One region of the Rhizobium sp. AB2/73 genome, then DNA from elsewhere that is predicted to be linked to it. Evidence: predicted binding sites of a transcription regulator. Region 1 holds the regulator's gene; each other region holds the start of a gene.

Evidence for each region. The regulator LexA, encoded in region 1, represses DNA repair genes until DNA is damaged. The targets are predictions, from matches to a motif close to TGTTCNNNNTGTGTTCNG.
Region 2: I8E17_RS01155 (ATP-dependent helicase) is a predicted target of LexA. The motif match lies at 3,466-3,483, and genes of this name have one in related genera.
Region 3: I8E17_RS16785 (metallopeptidase family protein) is a predicted target of LexA. The motif match lies at 2,033-2,050, and genes of this name have one in related genera.

Annotation. Positions count from the first base shown of each region.
Region 1 is NZ_CP067071.1:1,389,289-1,394,026, forward strand. It holds gene I8E17_RS07015 (ComEC/Rec2 family competence protein) at 1-1,292, shown strand, start outside; gene lexA (transcriptional repressor LexA) at 1,273-1,995, opposite strand; gene I8E17_RS07025 (VOC family protein) at 2,415-3,302, shown strand; gene kdsA (3-deoxy-8-phosphooctulonate synthase) at 3,299-4,138, shown strand; gene eno (phosphopyruvate hydratase) at 4,287-4,738, shown strand, end outside.
Region 2 is NZ_CP067071.1:214,859-219,596, forward strand. It holds gene I8E17_RS01145 (enoyl-CoA hydratase/isomerase family protein) at 1-55, shown strand, start outside; gene mmsB (3-hydroxyisobutyrate dehydrogenase) at 78-959, shown strand; gene I8E17_RS01155 (ATP-dependent helicase) at 1,325-3,391, opposite strand; gene I8E17_RS01160 (SMP-30/gluconolactonase/LRE family protein) at 3,666-4,541, shown strand; gene secD (protein translocase subunit SecD) at 4,590-4,738, opposite strand, start outside.
Region 3 is NZ_CP067071.1:3,415,639-3,420,376, forward strand. It holds gene I8E17_RS16775 (DNA polymerase Y family protein) at 1-989, opposite strand, end outside; gene I8E17_RS16780 (hypothetical protein) at 1,030-2,010, opposite strand; gene I8E17_RS16785 (metallopeptidase family protein) at 2,173-2,610, shown strand; gene I8E17_RS16790 (DUF1737 domain-containing protein) at 2,663-2,869, opposite strand; gene I8E17_RS16795 (CoA ester lyase) at 2,896-3,840, opposite strand; gene I8E17_RS16800 (hypothetical protein) at 3,952-4,188, shown strand; gene leuD (3-isopropylmalate dehydratase small subunit) at 4,379-4,738, shown strand, end outside.

The DNA of each region.
Region 1 (4,738 bases):
TGGCCGTGCTTTTCGATCGGCCATCGATCAGTCTGCGCAACGTCGCACTTTCTGCCATTGTCATTCTTGTACTGTCGCCGTCGCAAGTGCTCGGCCCGAGCTTCCAGATGTCTTATGCCGCAACGCTGGCGCTGGTGTCGGGCTATTCGCTCTGGAAACGGCGGCGGCATCGTGAAAACATCCTGCCGCGCCTCCGTGTACTAAGTCCGCTATTGTTCGTCACGCGTTTCTTCGCAGGCGTGACGTCGACTTCGTTCATCGGTGGCGCATCGACCGCTATCTTCTCGATCGAGCATTTTCACCGATTGGCGACATATGGGCTTGCTGCCAATCTCGCCGCTATGCCCATCGTCTCCTTCATCGTCATGCCATTCGGCATGGCGGCGATGCTGCTCATGCCGCTCGGTCTCGACGGGCCTTTCTGGAAAGTCACCGGAGAGGGACTGGAACTCGTTATCATGATCGCAAGAACCGTAGCCGGTTGGGGAGGCGATATTACCTTCGGTCGCCAGCCGGCCTGGCTGATGCCGACATTCATTATCGGCTTCCTGATCATGAGCATATTGCGGACCCGGCTTCGCCATCTGGGCCTGCTATTATCGCTCTTGTCCATGGGCTTGGCGGCATTCGGACCTGGCGTACCGAAACCCGACCTGATGATCTCCGAAGATGGCGTCCTGGTCGCGTTGCGCCAGGACGATATACTCGCGACCAATCGCGAGAGACCGCAGGCCTTCATTTTCGAACAATGGCAAAAGGCACTGGTCGCGGCGGACCATCAGCCTCCGACTATGCTCCCGGCTGACAGCCGACTTCCACAAATCGGTAAGGCAGATCGTTATAAGCGATTGAACAGTGAAGAACAGAAGGCGGTCCGCGTCGCAATGGAGGAGGCCTTGGACCGTACCATGCAGGGCAGTTTCGCCTGCCAGAAAGGAGCATGGTGCGCGGCCATGCTTGAAAACGGCGCGATATTGGTCACTATCGAAAACGCGGCCTACCTGCCCGCGGCTTGCGACACGGGGAACATTATCGTGACGCCAATCCGGCTACGGCTCGACCATTGCCGTTCCGGAGCGATGCTCATAACCGGTGCGACATTGCGCAAAACCGGCTCCATCGAAATGGCGCTTACCGCAGACAAGCCCATTATCTCAGCCGCATTCGAGGATCCGCAGCGTCCGTGGACCAGGCATCGAACCTATGATTGGCGCACCGGCAAATTCGACGCGCCAATTGCGCCAGCGTCACCCGCCGTCGACAATTCACCGGTCAGTGATAGCGACGAATAAGGCCAACGAGCTTGCCTTGAACTTTGACGCGGTCCGGTCCGAAGATGCGGGTTTCATAGGCCGGGTTTGCGGCTTCCAGCGCGATGGAGGCACCCTTGCGGCGGAAGCGCTTCAGCGTCGCTTCTTCGTCGTCGACGAGTGCAACGACGATATCGCCGGGATTAGCCGTCGTCGAATTGCGGATGATGACCGTGTCGCCGTCGAAAATTCCGGCATCGATCATCGAATCCCCTCGAACTTCAAGCGCATAATGTTCGCCGGATCCGAGCATGTCGGCGGGAACGGTAATATCGTGCGTATTGTTCTGGATGGCTGAGATCGGAACGCCGGCAGCGATGCGGCCCATCACCGGCACCGATGCCGAGCTATTGTGATCGTCATTTGCCACCTTCGACGGAGCGGGCGGGGCAACGGGCTGCGGCTTGCCGAGGCTGCCCTCGATAACGCTCGGTGAAAAGCCGCGGCGCTGCTGCAGGCTCGAATTATAGGCGTCGGGAAGCTTGATGACTTCGAGCGCTCTGGCCCGGTTCGGCAGCCGACGGATGAAGCCCCGCTCCTCCAGCGCCGTGATCAGGCGATGGATGCCGGATTTCGATGCCAGATCCAATGCATCCTTCATCTCGTCGAAGGATGGCGGAACACCGGATTCCTTCATGCGTTCATGAATGAAGAGAAGCAGTTCCTGCTGCTTGCGCGTCAACATCGTCTTGGAACCCCAGAATCAAGAAAAGCTGCGAAACAAATCCAGAACGGACACTATATGTTCCATATGTGTTCCGCAAGTGCTTAAATTTCGGTAAAGCCTTGTGAGGTCAGTTAAATAATTGCCATTTGCGAATGGATCGGCTCGGAACATCGGCGCGCTATATCTCCGTTAACCTGCAGAAAAATAAGAGAAATGCCGTTCTACTCGCTTCCAGGACTTTGTTGTTCAGCCCGTGCGCCGAGCATTTGGATGAACAGGCCGCGCGGCTGCATGAGCCGGCCATGGGAGAGAATCGGCAATCACGTTTGCGAGATTGCCTTCGATCCATGTCGTGTGCTCCGGGTGTTCCATGCTTCCATCTTGAATTGCGCGGGGGATGGGCGCAAATCTGCTGCCACAAGCAAACGGGAGAAGCCATGATTTCGTCTCCGCATCCGCTGGATCACCTCGTGCTGCCAACCGTCGACATCGCTTTGGCGCGCGAGCGCCTCGGCAAGCTCGGTTTTACGGTGGCTCCGGATGCGCGCCATCCCTTTGGCACACAGAATGCCTGCGTCTTTCTTGCCGATAAAACCTATTTAGAGCCTCTGGGCGTGGCATCGACGGAGCAGTGCGAGAAGAGCATCTTGGATGGCAACGTTTTCGTTGCTCGTGACCAGGCTTATCGCTTCCGGGTCGGCGAAAATGGCTTTTCGACCGTGGTATTCGGTACGGATGATGCGGTGGCGGATGACAAGCGCTTCAAAGAGGCGGCGATTTCTGCGGGACAGATGCTGGATTTCTCCCGTCCCATGAAGATGCCGGACGGCACCGAAACCACAGCCGGCTTTCGTCTTGCCTTTGCCGCTGATCTGCGTGCGCCGGATTTTCTCGCCTTCTGCTGTCAACGCATCAATCCCCTTCCGGCTGACAGAAGCGTGCTGGAGCGCCATGAAAACGGGGTGACCGGCATCGCGCGCGTGGCGCTTTCCGCGCCGCAGCCATCAGCCTATCGCCGCTTCTTTGAAGACGTTGTCGGCAACCCACAAATAACGGAGCATTCCTTCGGTTTGACCGTCAAGGCAGCTAACGCCGATCTCGAGATTTTGACGCCGGAAGGCATGGAGGCCTTCTATGACCTGCCTGTTTCTGCTGACGATCCGGGACTCAGGGCACGTGCAATCCTTTTCAAGACGCGCGATCTTTCCGTGACATCGTCGCATTTCACTGCTAACGGCGTCACCTATACGCGTAAGAACAATCGTCTATTGGCGAGGTTGGCGCCCGGTGAGGGCGCGTTGTTCGCCTTTGAGGAGACAAAATGAGCACAAATTCCGAAGTCACCGTCGGCGAGGGTGCCTCCAAGGTCCTTTTTTCCAATACTGCAAAACTGTCGCTTATCGCCGGCCCCTGTCAGATGGAAAGCCGCGATCATGCGTTCATGGTTGCGGGCGTCCTGAAGGAACTCTGCGGCAAGCTCGGCATCGGCCTTGTCTACAAGTCCTCCTTCGACAAGGCGAACCGCACATCGCTGTCGGGCAAGCGTGGCATCGGCCTGGAAAAGGCGCTGGAAGTCTTTGAAGACCTGAAGAAGGAATATGGCTTTCCGGTCCTGACCGACATCCACACGGAAGAGCAGTGCGCCATCGTTTCCAAGACGGTCGATATCCTGCAGATCCCGGCTTTCCTGTCGCGCCAGACCGATCTTCTGGTTGCCGCCGCCAAGACCGGCCGCGTGGTCAATGTCAAGAAGGGCCAGTTCCTGGCGCCATGGGACATGAAGAACGTGCTTGCCAAGCTGAACGATAGCGGCAATCGGAATATTCTTCTCTGCGAGCGCGGTGCCTCCTTCGGCTACAACACGCTGGTCTCGGATATGCGCTCGCTGCCGATCATGGCGGCGATGGGCGCGCCCGTCATCTTCGATGCGACCCATTCCGTGCAGCAGCCTGGCGGGCAGGGCGGCTCGACCGGCGGCGACCGCCGCTTCGTCGAGACACTGGCGCGCGCGGCCGTCGCCGTCGGCGTTGCCGGTCTTTTCGTCGAGACGCATGAGGATCCCGACAATGCACCGTCCGACGGCCCGAACATGGTCTATCTGAAGGATATGCCACGGCTTCTGGAGAAGCTGCTGGCCTTCGACGCCATCGCCAAGGCTTGAAACGTAGCCGGCATTCAACAGGCTGACATGAATTTACGTTACGGGCCTGCAGGAGTGCCAAATCGCGGCGCGGATCGCCATTGTAATTTCCGCGCCTTCGACTAATACGATTTAAATCGATTTATAAACCAGCGAGCAGGAAACTATCATGACCGCAATCACCGACATTATCGCCCGCGAAATTCTCGACAGCCGTGGCAATCCGACTGTCGAAGTCGATGTCTACCTCGAAGATGGCAGCTTGGGCCGCGCGGCTGTACCGTCGGGCGCGTCGACCGGCGCGCATGAAGCCGTCGAGCTTCGCGATGGCGGCAAGCGCTATCATGGCAAGGGTGTCGAGAAGGCCGTCGAAGCTGTCAACTCGGAAATCTTCGACGCCATCGGCGGCATGGACGCCGAAAACCAGATCCAGCTCGACAACATCATGATCGAACTCGACGGCACGCCGAACAAGTCACGCCTCGGCGCCAACGCCATCCTCGGTGTCTCGCTCGCCATCGCCAAGGCTGCTGCCCAGAGCGCCAACCTGCCGCTCTACCGCTATGTCGGCGGCGCTCATGCGCGCTTGCTGCCGGTTCCGATGATGAACATCATCAACGG
Region 2 (4,738 bases), 1.2 Mb from region 1:
GGATGCCATCGACCGCTTCTTCATACCGGCGCAGCCACCGCTTTTCGCAAGATAACCGATCATGGGAGGAAAACATCATGACACGGATCGCCTTCATCGGCCTCGGCAATATGGGAGGCCCGATGGCCGCCAATCTCGTCAAGGCCGGCCACGCCGTCACAGGATTCGACCTTTCGCATGATGTGCTGAAGGCAGCCGAAGCATCGGGGGTAAAGCCTGCCAGCGTGCTCACCGAAGCCCTGGCGGATGCAGAGGTGGTCGTGACCATGCTGCCGAAGGGCCAGCATGTCCTCACCGTCTGGACCGACGTGCTGCGCTCCGTGCCCAAGGGGACCCTGTTGATCGACAGCTCCACCATCGATGTCGATAGCGCCCGCAAGGCGCATGCCATGGCAGGGGATGCCGGTTGCCTTTCGCTCGATGCGCCCGTTTCCGGCGGCACTGGAGGCGCGGCAGCGGGAACGCTGACTTTCATGGCCGGCGGCTCGGTGGAGAGCTTTGCTGCCGCCAAGCCGTTGCTCGAGGTGATGGGCAAGAAGATCGTCCATTGCGGCGATGCCGGCGCCGGCCAGGCCGCGAAGATCTGCAACAACATGATCCTCGGTATCTCGATGATCGGCGTCTGCGAGGCCTTCGTGCTTGGCGAAAAGCTCGGCCTCTCGCATCAGGCTCTCTTCGATGTCGCCTCGACGTCGTCGGGCCAATGCTGGTCGATCAATACTTACTGCCCGGTGCCTGGCCCGGTACCAACCTCGCCCGCCAATAACGACTACAAGCCCGGCTTTGCGACAGCTCTGATGCTCAAGGACCTGCGCCTGTCGCAGGAGGCAGCTCTGTCGAGCGGTGCATCGACGCCCCTGGGCGCGGAGGCGGCGCAACTTTACGCGCTCTTCGAAAAGCTCGGCAATGGCGGTCGCGATTTTTCGGCGATCATCGAGATATTTCGCGAGGCGAAGTGAGGATTGCCGGATGGTCAGACGGGGCAGGGCTGCCCTTCACCCCGACCCTCTCTCCGCAGGCGGCAGGGGTATCGCATATGAGCGGAGATCACCGCCGTCCCCCTTCTCCCCAGCGGGGAGAAGGTGCCGCCAGGCGGATGAGGGGGTGCCCGCCAAGACCACCAAAATCCATGAATTCAAATCGATAACCCCCTCATCCGACCCTTCGGGCCACCTTCTCCCCAAGGGGAGAAGGAGCTTATGGTGCTCATCCGCCTCCATATGCGATAGCCCTGCCCACAAGGGGAGAGGGCTAGGGTGAGGGGACACGCACAAAGAGGCGGCATCACAAAACATGCCTGACCTGCTGCTCACAACCGCCAAACTCACCGCCACATACCCCGCATCCGCGCTCCCACATCGACGCGTACCTCCCGCGCCCGGATAGCGGCCGCGCTTTCAGCCCGTGCCTGCGGCCAGCCGCAGACCTCGAAAAACTGCAGCAAGGTCGCGGGAATGAAACGGGTGCGCGAGGCAAACACATGCTTGTCGCCCTGCGCATGTTGACCGTGCACGAAGAAGCGCTGCGGAATGACAAGATCGAGATTGTCCTTCGCTCTGGTCATCGCGACATAGAGCAGCCGGCGCTCTTCTTCGATCTCCGCGGACGATCCGACGGCGAGATCGGCGGGGATGCAGCCGTCGACGGCGTTCAGGATGAAGACCTTCGTCCATTCCTGACCCTTGGCGGAATGGATGGTCGAGAGTATCAGATAGTCCTCGTCAAGCAGTGGCACGCCGGCCTGATCGCTCGTGGCGTCAGGCGGATCGAGCGTCAGTTCCGTGAGGAAGCGCTCGCGCGAGCCGTAACCCGCGGCGATCTGTTCGAGCTGGACGAGATCCGCCTGGCGGGTCGCGGCATCCTCATGCGCGCGTTCCAGATGTGGCTCGTACCATTGGCGAACGAGGCCGATTTCCGCCGGCCAGCCGGCCTTGCCGCTTTTGACCTCGCGCATCGTCTCGACGAAAGCGGTCCAGTCGTCTCCCGTGCGCGGTGGCGGCGGCAGTTCGGTGAGCGCCGTAATCGGACTTGCCTCTTCGCCGATCTGGTCGAGCACGCGCTGTGCCGTGGAGGGACCGACGCCGGGCAAGAGCTGCATCAGGCGAAAGCCGGCGACCCGATCGCGCGGGTTCTGGGCGAAGCGAAGCGCCGCCAGCATGTCCTTGACATGAGCACTATCGAGGAACTTCAGCCCACCGAATTTGACGAAGGGAATGTTGCGCCGCGTGAGTTCCACTTCCAGCGGGCCGCTATGGCTGGAGGTGCGGAATAGCACTGCCTGTTGCTTCAGCCTTACGCCGCCCTCACGATTTTCCAGTATCTGATCGGCGATGTAGCGCGCCTGATCGGCCTCGTCGCGCACCGTCACCAGCCGCGGCCGTTCCGTGCTTTGCCGCTCGGTGCGCAGGTTCTTGGTGAAGCGCTCCGAGGCGAGATCGATTACAGCGTTGGCGGCAGCAAGGATCGGCTGCGTCGAACGGTAGTTGCGGTCGAGCGTGACGATATCGGCCGAGGGCGTGAAGGCTTTCGGGAAGTCGAGAATGTTGCGCACGGTCGCGGCGCGGAAGGAATAGATCGACTGCGCATCGTCACCGACGACGGTCAGTCCGCGGCCATCGGGCTTGAGAGCCAGCAGAATGGAGGACTGCAGCCGGTTGGTGTCCTGATATTCGTCGACAAGCACATGGTCGAAGCGGCTGCCGATATCCTCGGCGATCAGCGGCTCTTGCAGCATATGCGCCCAATAGAGCAGCAAGTCGTCGTAATCGAGCACGTTCTGCGCCTGTTTCGCCTCGACATAAGAGGCGAAGAGATCACGCAGCTGCTGCTCCCACATGGCGCACCACGGGAAGTAATCCCGCAGCACGCTGTCGAGCGGCGCTTCCGCATTGACGGAGCGCGAATAGATCGCAAGGCATGTCGCCTTGGTCGGGAAGCGGTTCTCCGTCTTCGAGAAGCCGAGATCATGGCGCGCAAGATTCATCAGGTCGGCGCTATCTTCCCGGTCGTGGATCGTGAAGGCCGGATCGATGCCGATCTGCTCGGCATAGTCCCTGAGCAGACGTGCACCGATGCCGTGGAACGTGCCGCTCCATGCCAGCGCGTCGGCGTTAATGCCGGCATTCGCACCCAGCACCTCGCGGCAGATCCGCTCGACGCGGCGGCCCATCTCGGCGGCAGCGCGGCGCGAGAAGGTCATCAACAGGATGCGGCGCGGGTCCGCACCTCTAACGATCAGATGCGCGACGCGATGGGCAAGCGTATTCGTCTTGCCGGAGCCGGCCCCGGCGATGACGAGCAGCGGCCCGGCAATATGGCCGTCACCGCTCGTGCCATGTTCCACCGCCAGCCGTTGCTCCGGGTTCAGCTTTTCCAGATAGGCGGCGGTCATCGACTCTCCTGAGTAACCTCCGGCGGCAGGCGGAGCGCGGCATGCGGCGAATCGCAAGCGCGAAAATATATGGACGTTCTATGGATGTTCCGAATCGCCAAAGCCTGTCAAGATGAACAGGGCCTGCACGCGGATGTGACCTCTGGCACAAGAATCTTATCCGGATTTGCACTCGTCCGGCTCGAAAAGGATCTTCTTCGTGCTTATGTATCATTCCGGCGCAGCATTTTGAGTTTTTGGGGCTTCGTAATGCGTAGAATGAAGGTTTCAAAACATGAACGAAACGATTGCCACCGGGCTGCGTCTGCCTAGCGGCCTCGTGGCTTTGCCGGACGGCCGCCTGGCGGCCGTGGAAATGGATGCCAGCCGCCGCTGTCTGAAACTTTTCGACGCAAGCGGCGTACCGCAGGAACTTTGCCGTGTCGGCGGCCGGCCGATGGGGATTGCGGTCGATGGCGACGGATGTTTCTGGGTAGCCAACGGCCCGGAGAATTCCCTTGTCAGATTATCGGCGCAAGGCCGCGTCCTGCAAGTCATCGAGGGTAGCGCGGATGGTCCGTTTCTGCATCCGAATGCACTCGCTTTCGGACCCGACGGCCTGCTTTACATGACTGATTCCGGCATCCGTCTTGCCAATCTTCTCGAAGGCGGCCACATCCATCCCGATTTCTTCAAGGCGGCTTACAATGGCTGCGTCTATCAGATCGATCCGGCTGAGGGGCGGGTCATCCGTGTCCTCGCAGCCGGTCTGCTCTTTGCGAGCGGCATTGCCTTCGATGCCGATGGATTGCTCTATTATAGTGAAACACTGACTGGAAAAATCTATCGGCAGGTCGTTGGCGGCAGGCAGGAAATGTTTGTCCAGTCGATGACATCGCCCGCCGTGAACGCGCTGCGCGGGCCGGCCGGCCTCGCCTTTGATCGCAGCGGCGTGCTTTACTGCGCCATGTACGGCCTGGGTGAAATTTCCATGGTGGACGCCGAGGGAAAAATGGCCGGTCATATCCGTACGGACGGCGCGCGCCCAGCTAATATTGCCTTTACCGTCGACGGCAAGCATCTGCTCGTCAGCGAGCAGGAAAACGGTGTCGTGGAAAAGATTACGGCGCCGCGTCCGGGCTTGCCTTTGCATATGCCGCCGATTTCGTAGGGCGGTGGAGGACATGCCCGGACGCCGGACATGTCCTCTTTTCATTTATTATGCGGCAGGAATCTGCTTGTTGTCCTTACCGGATTTGCCGTCTGTCGATGCCGCATCATTGGCAATCGGCTTGGCGTGACGGCGGCGCCAATCGCCGAGGAACAGCAGGATCGGTGCTGCGATGAAGACCGACGAGGCACCGGCAA
Region 3 (4,738 bases), 2.0 Mb from region 1:
CGGGCGGCTACACGATCCACAAAGGCCGCAAGCGAGCCTTCCTGACGATCTCCTCCGACAAAATCGCCTTGCATGGCATTGAAGGGCGCATGCTGAAGCACATTGAGACGGATGATTTCGAAACCGTAGCCCACATCGAGATCGTCATGAATGGCGCCAAAACGCTCCGCGAATAGGCTGGCGATCCGGCTCGGCTCCCGCAGCGGCTGCGACGCGCCGGCTGCGATGCGGAAGACCGCACCATCCACCCTGAACAACAGGAGTTCGAAGGAGCGGCCGCCGACACCGCGGGCTTCCAGCCCCGGCTTCAGGCTTTCGGCAAGCTGGCGGGCAAGCTGGAGAATATCCTCTTCCGCCTGCACCGGCTCGGCCAGCCGTCGCTCGGCCGACAATTGCGCGACCGGGCGGCGCGGCGAAATCGGCTCCTCGACGAGGCCGATGGCCTGATCGAGCCGCAGCAGCAGCTGTGCGCCGAACCGGCGGGCAAGCGGCGCGCGTGGTGCGGCCAGAAGATCGCCCACCTGCTTCAGGCCCATCTTCTGCAAGGCTGCAATAGTCTCCTCGCCAAGCCGAAGACATGCGACCGGCAGCGATGCCAATGCCTCTTCCATGGCCTCCGGAGGAACGATGCGGCTCTCGTCAAAGCGGGCAACGGCCCAGGAGAGGCCTGGCGCCGAGGAAATGGCGCCGCGCACATCGAAGCCCAGCCGGGAAATCCGGATCAGGATATCCTCGAGCAGCGCCTCTTCACCGCCAAAGAGATGGGCGCAGCCGGTAATGTCGAGAAACAGCCCGTCCTTGCCGTCGATCGCCACCAGCGGCGTATAACGGTCGCACCAGTCGGCGATCGCTTCCAGAAGCTTGCGATCCGCCGCCGGATCCTCCTCGGCGACATCGAGATCGGGACAGATCGCCTTCGCCTCGGCCACGCCCTGCCCCCGTTTCAAGCCGATCATTTCAGCCCGTTCGTTGAGCGCGGTCAGCCGCATGGCATTGTTGAGCTTGCCGGCACAGGCGAGCGGCGGCGTTTCAAGCCTGCCTGTCGAACGCCAAGACAGACCCCAGCGCTTGCGCGCGATGCGGTCGGTCGGCAGATGCGGAAAGGTCAGCGCCAGAATGCGCTGCGTGTTCGCCGGGAAAGGCAGGGTGCTGAACATCGGAGACAGGGGCAAAGCGGCGGTCATGGGCATTCCACTCCAAGGTTATGGAAAGAGGCGCCGGGTTTCGGCTCTTTTCCAAGGTCAGACGAAAGGCCGGATGACCGATGCTGCCGCCAAGCACCGATCCGTCCGGCAGGGGCCGCGCCTGCGCCGGCGCGGGTTCGACGGAAAAGCGGAAGAGGGCGCTGCTTGCTTCCTCCTCGCCTCCCTGTCGCAACAGAAACAAGGGCCGCCCCGCCGCCTTGGCCCTCAACGCCAGCCGCCGGCTTTCGGTCAGGCCGAAACGGGCGGGATTGCCGCGTACTTCCAAAATGACGACGGCAAAGGCAGCACTGCCAAGCGCCGCCTCCGCGACCCAGAGCGCATCCTCCAGCTTGCGGGGCGACGCCTGCAGAAAAGCCTGAGGCTCCAGCCCGAAATCGCTGATGCCGATGGCATAGGGCAGGCCAACCTCCATCGTCGCGACCGTATCGCCGATCCACAGAACCGGAGACTTGGCCGCGACCGTGTCCAAAGCTTGCGCATGCAGCCGCGCGGCAAGCGCCAGGGCAAAACCGCTCGCCACACCGGCATCGCGGAGGCCGAGCGAACGGATTTCCGTCAGCGCATCGAGCGGCAAACCCCCTTGCAGCGCCGCATCGAGCTCGTCGACACCGATCGGAAGGAACGATTGTTCACGCGTAGGCTGGATAGGCAGGGATTTCGCAATACCCGCCATCTGCCTCGCCGGCTTGTCTGCCAGCGTTTCATGCGCCGCAGCCGCCAGTGCCGGAATCGGCCTGCCTTCCAGTCGGGCAATGGTTTCACGCAGGGCGAAAAGCGTTTCCCGCGCCACGGCAGCCTCGGCCATGACGTTCACTCCAGATCGATAATGTTCCTGTTATGTTCTTATGGATTCCAGAGCTCGGAGAAAGAGTCAACACCATTTCATGAGAAAATATTCCTCTGCCGCAATCTACACTCGTAAAAGCGGCGTAAAGTCTCTATATGACCAGCCAAGGAAGGAATATTCATGGCTCGCGTCGACCAGAGCGAAGATTGGCGGGATCGCCACTCGCCCTCCATCAGTACATTCGAATCCCTGGCAATGGAGGCTTACAGTCACCTGCCAGACGAATTCCGTTCGCTCACCGGTGATCTCGTCATCCTCATCGAAGATTTCCCGGATGACGAGGTATTCGAGGACATGGCGCTGGAAACGCCCTTCGACCTGCTCGGCCTCTTCGAAGGCCGCGGCATCTCGGAGCGCTTCACCGCCCAGACGGGAGACATGCCCAACAAGATCCGCCTCTATCGCCGGCCGATCATCGATTACTGGGCTGAGAACGAAGAAACCCTCGGCGACATCATCACCCATGTCCTGATCCACGAAATCGGCCACCATTTCGGCCTGAGCGACGAGGATATGGAGCGCATCGAGGCAAGTGCCGAGGAAGCGACGGATCGCTGATATCGGTCCCGGCCGCAAGACGGTCGGGAAGAATGAGAATTTCAGCCGGCGCTTACTGCTCGGAAAGCTTCATATCCGGATCGTAATCCTTGCCGGCTACGTCCTTGACGACGGCCTGGCCGCATTCCATCCGACCGCTCGCAGAATTGAAACCATAGGTCGGTGAACCGTACAACTCCCAGCCCTTGTTCAACGCCGCGCTCACCTTGTGACAGAAGGATGCGTCATCGGGGCCGGTGAGAAAGCGGTAGAGTTTCATCAAGGCATCTTTCTTGTATTTGGCAATCAGACATCGCTACGGGGCGCTGCGGCAACGCCCGAAGAGCGCTGCGCGATTAGGTGAGCTTTATGGACGAGTCTTTCCGCTTGGACAAGATGCAGCCGCTCCACCATCCGTCCGTTGAGGGTCACGACATTGAGAGTGGCGGCATCCGGTGCGGCGAAGGCGGCGATGATGGATTCCGCCTCGGCAACAGCGGCCTTGTCAGGGCCAAAATGCCGGTTGGCGGCTTCGATCTGGCTCGGATGGATCAGCATCTTGCCGGCAAAGCCCATGGCAACCCCCTGGCCGCATTCTGCCGCGAATTCTTCGGTATCCTTGAAATTGTTGAAGACGCTGTCGATGGCCTCGAGGCCGTAAGCGCTGACGGCCAATATCACCTGCATCAGCCAGGGCACGAGATAGGGACGGCCGGGCTGCGGCAGGACGCCCGTTTCCTTCCTGAGATCGTTGAGGCCGACGACGAAACAATCGAGCCGGCTGCCGGCCGTGCGGCCAGCCTCGGCGATCGCGGCCGCATTCAGGATGCCGCGCGGCGTCTCGATCATCGCCCAGATGCGCAAGTCTTCCGGCGCATCGGCTTCCGCAAGCCGGTCACTGACACCAGTCACATCCTGCGGCTCATCCACCTTCGGCAGCAGCACCGCATCCGGCTCCAGCTCCACGACCAGCGCCATGTCCTCGGCACCGAAGTTCGAGGAAAGCGCATTGATGCGGATGATCCGCTCCTTGCCGGGAAGCGGGGAGGCGACAAAGAAGGCCCGCAGATTCTCCCGCGCCTCGGCCTTTTTCTCCGGCGAAACGGAATCCTCGAGATCGAAAATGACGGCGTCGCAATCGAGACTCGAAAGCTTGTCCAGCGCGCGTCGATTGATGGCGGGAACGCTCAAGACCGAGCGGCGCAGACGGGCGGGACGGGAAGGGGGGTTTTGGCTCGCAGATTGGATCATTGTGCCGTTTTGCCGCGCTTTTAATCGGCAGGCAAGTCAACAAAAAGCCATGCTCCTCTTGCAGATGACAGAGATGAAGACCACATTGCTTGGTGTAGAGAGGTCTCGACCATGCAGAATATCCGTTCCCTGTTCATCGCGCTTGCCGGTATCACCGTGTTTGCAGCCATGGCGCTGCTGACCGTTTCGGTCACGCTTGCTGTCGGTGCTATACTGACCGTGCTGATGGCGGCCCGGGCGATTTCGCTGCGCATGAAGCCGGCACCGGTGCGCGCCAAGGCGAAGACGAACGGCCAGCGCGAGATGCGCATCTGGAACGACGGTCGCGGCACGATCATCGATCTCTGAGATTGAAACAGGGCAGGGCGACCTATTGCCGGATCCCTTGATCATGTGTCCAATTCAGGCCACGTGCTGAAGGGCAAAGCGTGCAAACGGCCGCGTTTGAGAGCATTTCCAAGATTCTCCTTCATTTCGGGCCGGATTTGCTCTATTGGCAGGATAATTCGTGCTTAGACGAAAATGAAGGCAGGACCCCATGGACAAGTTCGTGAAGTTGACCGGTGTCGCAGCACCCCTCCCGGTCGTCAATGTCGATACCGACATGATCATCCCGAAGGATTATCTGAAGACCATCAAGCGCACGGGTCTTGGCAAGGGCCTTTTCGCTGAAGCTCGCTACAATGAAGACGGTTCTCCGAACCCGGATTTCGTGCTGAACAAGCCGGCCTATCAGAACGCCAAGATCCTCGTTGCCGGCGACAATTTCGGCTGCGGCTCCTCGCGCGAGCATGCGCCCTGGGCACTGCTCGATTTCGGCATCCGCTGCGTCATCTCGACGAGCTTCGCCGACATCTTCTACAACAACTGCTTCAAGAACGGCATCCTGCCGATCAAG